Linked DNA regions of Labrys monachus. The protein of the gene in region 2 interacts with the protein of the main gene of each other region in a pairwise test. Links are inferred from orthologs where the notes say so. Each region holds a gene or a part of one and is shown on either strand. Other genes may lie near its edges.

Region 1 (3,095 bases), 4.8 Mb from region 2 along the record:
CGTCGTGATCGAGGACGGGCGGATCGTCGAGGAAGGCACGCACGAGGCCCTCGTCGCCGGCGGCGGCCTCTATGCCCGGCTGGCGCGGCTTCAGTTCCGGGACGCCGCCTGAAGCGACAGCCAGCGGTTTCTCAGCCCTCCCGGCTTGACGGCGATCGAGGCGCTTCCGGACGCCTGTTCCGAGCAGGCCGTGTGCGATGGGAAAGAGGGCAGGCGGCTCTCGTACAGGCGCCGAGCCAAGGCGTTTCTCGGCCTGCAACCGTCAGGATCTGGCATTGGCGGGTTTGTCCCGGCAAGCCCGCCGGGCCGCCTGTCCTCATTCCGGACGAAGCCTGAACACCCGTGGGACAGGCCCGATTATGAAAAAAAGCGCCTCTTCCTCACTCTTCGCGCGCATGGGCAGCCCTCGTCGCCAACGCCGGGAGAGCCGCGCGGCCGTGGCGGGCGAGGACGGCATGGCCTGCGAGAGCCGGGCAGCAAAGCACGGGTTCCACGAAAAAGGCCGGTCTCGCGACCGGCCTTCTATCTCTTCTCCTACGCCGTGGGTGCCGGCTCCAGCCCGCCGGGATCCGCCTGCGGCGGGCGGCGGCGGGGCTTGGTGCCGGAGGCGATGGCCGAGCCGCGGGGCGAAGCGGGCTCGTCCGTCGGGTCGCGTGAGGGCGGCTTGCCGTTGAGCAGGTCGCGGATCTCGTCGCCGGTCAGCGTCTCATATTCGAGCAGGGCCTGGGCGAGGCTTTCCAGATCGGCGTGATGGTCGGTGAGGATGCGCTTGGCGTCCTCCCAGCCCTGGGTGATCAGGCGCCGCACCTCCGCATCGATCTTCTGCGACGTCGCCTCCGAGACGCTCTGGGTGCGTCCCATCGACATGCCGAGGAAGACCTCGTCCTGGTTCTCGCCATACATCACGGTGCCCAGCTCGTCCGAATAGCCGTAGCGCGTGACCATGGCACGGGCCATGCGCGTCGCCTGCTCGATGTCGCCGGAGGCGCCGGAGGTGATGTTCTCCTTGCCGAAGGTCATCTCCTCGGCGACGCGCCCGCCCATCGCAACCGCGAGCTGGGAGGTGAACTCGATATATTTCATCGAATAGCGGTCGCCCTCGGGCAGGAACTTGACCATGCCGAGCGCGCGGCCACGCGGAATGATCGTCGCCTTGTGCACCGGGATACCCTTGGGCACGTTGAGGCCGACGATGGCGTGGCCGGCCTCGTGATAGGCGGTCAGCTTCTTCTCCTCGTCGGACATCGCCATGGTCTTGCGCTCGGCGCCCATGAGGATCTTGTCCTTGGCATCCTCGAACTCGACATGGGTGACCATGCGCTTGTTGCGGCGCGCGGCGAGCAGGGCGGCCTCGTTGACGAGGTTCATCAGGTCGGCGCCGGAAAAGCCCGGCGTGCCGCGCGCGATGATCCTCAGATCGACGTCGGGAGCAAGCGGCACCTTGCGCACATGCACGCGCAGGATCTTCTCGCGGCCGGAGAGGTCGGGGTTGGAGACGACGATCTGGCGGTCGAAGCGGCCCGGCCGCAGCAAAGCGGGATCGAGCACGTCGGGCCGGTTGGTCGCGGCGATGATGATGATGCCTTCGTTGGTCTCGAAGCCGTCCATCTCGACCAGCAACTGGTTGAGGGTCTGCTCGCGCTCGTCATTGCCGCCGCCGAGGCCGGCGCCGCGATGGCGGCCGACCGCGTCGATCTCGTCGATGAAGATGATGCAGGGCGCGTTCTTCTTGGCCTGCTCGAACATGTCGCGCACGCGGCTGGCGCCGACGCCGACGAACATCTCGACGAAGTCCGAGCCCGAAATGGTGAAGAAGGGTACATTGGCTTCGCCGGCGACGGCACGCGCCGTCAGCGTCTTGCCGGTGCCGGGCGGGCCGACGAGCAGCACGCCGCGCGGGATGCGTCCGCCCAGGCGCTGGAACTTCTGCGGGTCGCGCAGGAACTCCACGATCTCCTGCAGGTCCTCCTTCGCCTCGTCGATGCCGGCGACGTCGTCGAAGGTGACGCGGCCATGCGCTTCCGTCAGCAGCTTGGCCTTCGACTTGCCGAAGCCCATGGCCTTGCCGCCCGCCCCCTGCATCTGGCGGGACAGGAAGATCCACACGCCGATCAAGGCGAGGATCGGCAGGGCCTGCAGCAGGAGCTGGAGCAGCCAGGGCGTGCCCTCGCCGGGCTGGGCCGCGGAAATCTGCACCTTGGCGTCGCTCAGGCGTTTGATCAGGGTCGAATCATTGGGCAGGATGGTCGAGAAGTTCTCGCCATTGGTATATTGCCCCGCGAGTTCGTTGCCGGTGATCGTCACCGCCTTGACCTTGCCGGCGTCGGCCGAGTTCAGGAGCTCCGAATAGGAGATCACATTGCTCGCGGCCGCGCTCTGGCCCGACTTCTGGAACAGGGTGAAGAGCGCCAGCAGAAGCAGCACCACGATCACCCAAAGCGCAAAATTGCGGAAATTCGCGTTCATCTCTCGCCTTTCGCGGCGCCTTGCTCCCGGTTTGGAAGCGGCGTCGCCGGATATCACGCCTAAAATAGGCACATGGCAAACAAATGCCAAGGCGAGCCGGCACGATAGATGGCAATGTATGGCCCGCCGATTTGCCCGGGCCCCCGCCCGGGCGGCCCGAAAGCCGGGCCGGCATGCCGGCCCGGCCGCGGAGATCTCGCGCCACGGGCGCCGGCAAACGCCTGAATATAAAAGGAATTGATCGTCATGGTGCGCCGGGACGCCGCCAGGTTCCGCTGCGGCGCCGGCCTCGGCGTGCCGCACATGACATTTTCTACACCTGCGGCATCGCCGGGCCGCGTCCCCGATGCCGCTCGCCCTCCGGACGGACGAGAAGCCGGCCGTCGCGGTCGAGACTGACGAGGGCGCCGCCGAGGCTTCGGCGCCATCCCCCGCGCCCCGCCGCGATGGCCGCCTCCGCCTCCGCCTGCAGCGATTCGAGCCTTTCCAGCCGCAGCCGGTAGGACGGCCGGTCGCCGGTCCGGACGGCGGCGATGGCCTTTTCGAGCACGCGCAGCCTGATCTCGGCGGGAACCCCGGCAAGCAGTCCGGGGTCCAGCACGACGCCTTCCTCGTCCCGGCGCATCGCC
Region 2 (2,986 bases):
CCATACGCCCCACACGTCACACGAAAACGCCGGCCGCGAGGAGGCGGCCGGCGCAATGGAGCTTTATCTGTGGCTGGCGTCAAGCCTATTGCGCCGGAGCCGGGTTGGGCGCGGCCGTCGACGAGGCGGCAGGCGCGGCAGGCGCCGCTCCAGCCGGCCCGCCGCCGGGCGAGCGCAGATATCGGAAATAATCCCAGTCGGGGCTGATGAACAACTGGGTATTCTCCGGCTTCAGCGCATCGACGTAATTGCGCATCGACATGTAGAACCGGAAGAATTCCGGATCGCGATTGAAGGCGTCGGCCAGGATCTTGATGCGCGTCGCGTCGGCGTTGCCCGTCGTCGCCGAGGCCTGCCCTTTCGCCTCGCCCAGGATCTTGGCAACCTGCCGGTCGGCATCGGCGGTGATCACCTGGGCCTTCTGGGTACCCTCGGAGCGGATCTGCTGCGCCTCGGTCTTGCGTTGCGACTGCATGCGCTTGTAGACCGCCTGGCTGTTGGCTTCCGGCAGGTCGGCGCCGCGGATGCGGACGTCGATCACCACCACGCCGAAGCCGGTGGCCTCCCGGTTGACCTCGTCACGGATCTTGGTCATCAGCCCGGCACGGTTGTCCCGCACCACGGCGGAGAACGTCGACTGGCCGAGGACACGACGCACGGCCGAGCTCAGGATCGAGGTGAGCTGCAGTTCCGCACCCCTTTCGGAATGCGTGGTCTGGAAGAATTTCAGCGGATCCGAGACGCGGTAGCGGGCGAAGGCATCGACGACGAGCCGCTTCTGGTCGCTGGCGATGACTTCCTGGGGCGGGGTGTCGAGGTCGAGGACCTGGCGGTCGATATATTCGACGTTCTCGATGAAAGGCCATTTCCAGTAGAGGCCCGGCTCCGTCTTCGGCGCCTGCGGCTCGCCGAGGCGCAGCGGCAGCGCGAAGTCCCGCGGCGAGACGGTGTAGGCGGAGAAGAACATCAGGATCACGGCGATCGCCGCCACCACGAGGATGCCGGTCGAGATGGGGGACTTCATGGCGTCGCTCCCTGCTGGGGCTGCGGAGCCGGCGCAGGCTTGAGCATCTGGCCGAGGGGAAGATAGGGCACCACGCCCTGGCCCTGATTCTTATTGTCGGCGATCACCTTGGTGGCGCCCGAGAGGACGGTGGTCATGGCTTCCAGATACATCCGCTCGCGCGTGACGGCGGGGGACTTCTGATAGGCAGCATAGACCTCGTTGAAGCGGGTCGCCTCGCCGGTCGCCTCGGCGACAGTCTGGGCGCGATAGGCTTCCGCCGCCTGGGTGATGCCGGCCGCCCTGCCGATCGCTTCGGGGATCACCTTGTTCGCGTAGACTTGGGCCTGGTTGATGGTGTTCTCCTGGTCGGCGCGGGCCGCCTGCACGTCGCGGAAGGCATCGATGACCTGCGGGGGCGGATCGACGTTCTGCAGCTGCACCAGGCGCACGATCACGCCGGCCTTGTAGCTGTCGAGCGCCTTCTGCATTTCCTCCTGGACCTGCTGCTCGATCGCCTGGCGGTCGCCCGTCAGGATGGGCGAGATCGTCCGCTCGCCGATGGCCTCGCGCATCGCGCTCTCGGCCACGGCCCGGATGGTTCCCTTGGGATCCGACAGATTGAACTGGTAATCCTGCGGCGCGGCCGGGTTGATCTGCCACTGCACGGTGAAGCCGATATCGACGATGTTCTCGTCGCCTGTCAGCATCTCCTCATTGCTGTCGGTGTCGCTGCGGGTGCCGACATTGATGGTCTCGACCGTCGTGACCGTGGGCTTTTCCACCGTGCCGATCGGATAGGGGATATTGTAGCGCAGGCCCGGCGGACTGACCGAGGTGAACTTGCCGAAGACGAGGTTGAGGCCGACCTCGTTGGGCTGGACGCGGTAGAAGCCGGTCAGCAGCCAGATGCCGACGAGGACGACGATGCCGACCAGGATGTTGCGCGGCGTGAAACCGCCGCCGCCCTGAAAATTCCTCAGGCCGTCCTTGCTGCGGCGCAGCCAGTCTTCCAGGTCCGGAGGCTGGGAGCCGCCGGAGGGGCCGCCGCCCCAGGGGCCACGGCCGTTTCCATTGCCGTTGCCGCCACCGCCGCCGCTACCCCAGGGGCCACCGCCGCCGCTCTGGTTACTCCAAGGCATGTCTGCGTCCTTTAATGATCGTCCGCTGGACGAACGAAATCCCGATCCGCGGGACAGACCGGGTTCATGAAGACGCTGCATATAGGAACGCAGCCCCTTCGATCAATCCGAAACCGGCCCGGGCGATGCAGCGCCGGGCCCTCCCATCCGCATCGTTCCGGGCAAGCGTGCCCCTTGCCAGCATAGCGTGTGCGGCCATCATATGCCTGATATCGTTGTGCAAAGAAGGGCGAGCCCGCTCGCTTTCGAGAGCCTGCCGCCGGCATGTTAAATTTCGTTCATCAGGGCGGCGGCGGCCAGGTCGAAGGCTTCGCCGGGCGGAACGAAGCGCCAGCCGGGCATCTGGTGGCGAAACCATGTGAACTGGCGCTTGGCATAGTGCCGGGTATCGGCCTTGGCGCCGGCGACGGCCTCGGCAAGCCCGATCTCGCCCCTGACATGCCGGATGAGGCCCGGCACGCCGTGCGCCCGCATCACCGGCAAGGCCGGATCGAGGCCGCGGGCTGCCAGCGCCCGGACTTCTTCCAGCGCGCCGCGCGACATCATCTGCTCGAAGCGCCGGTCGATCCGGCCGTAGAGCTCGGCCCGGTCGGGGGCGATGAAGATGCGCAGGCAGCGCGCGGGATCGAGGAGGGGCGCCGAATGCGGCTCGCGCTGCCAGGCCGAAAGCGGGCGGCCGGTGGCGGCGAAGATCTCCAGGGCCCGGATCAGGCGCTGCCGGTCGCTCGGCCGCAGGCGCGCGGCAGTCTCCCCGTCCACGGCGGCCAGCCAGGCATGCAGCGCCGGCGTCTCCAGGGGCTCGGCCCGCAGGCGGATGTCGTCGCGCACCGCGGCCGGCACG

What was found. Proteins that work in one complex are often made in the same cells at the same time.
Region 1: the proteins of hflK (region 2) and ftsH interact in binary tests that used the Escherichia coli proteins (3 or more experiments, as listed by UniProt). The link is inferred for Labrys monachus from one-to-one orthologs.

What each region holds. Positions count from the first base shown.
Region 1 is NZ_JAUSVK010000001.1:708,655-711,749, forward strand. Bases 1-2,988 are described here. They hold ftsH (ATP-dependent zinc metalloprotease FtsH), read right to left. Parts: upstream 2,467-2,988; coding sequence 535-2,466; downstream 1-534. Other genes in these bases: J3R73_RS03115 (ABC transporter transmembrane domain-containing protein), read left to right, coding at 1-112; tilS (tRNA lysidine(34) synthetase TilS), read right to left, coding at 2,780-2,988. In the rest of the region: more of tilS, read right to left, coding at 2,989-3,095. UniProt on the Escherichia coli protein: Acts as a processive, ATP-dependent zinc metallopeptidase for both cytoplasmic and membrane proteins. Plays a role in the quality control of integral membrane proteins.
Region 2 is NZ_JAUSVK010000001.1:5,468,952-5,471,937, reverse strand. Bases 84-2,962 are described here. They hold hflK (FtsH protease activity modulator HflK), read right to left. Parts: upstream 2,146-2,962; coding sequence 1,021-2,145; downstream 84-1,020. Other genes in these bases: miaA (tRNA (adenosine(37)-N6)-dimethylallyltransferase MiaA), read right to left, coding at 2,413-2,962; hflC (protease modulator HflC), read right to left, coding at 86-1,024. In the rest of the region: J3R73_RS25045 (DUF2065 domain-containing protein), read right to left, coding at 1-4; more of miaA, read right to left, coding at 2,963-2,986.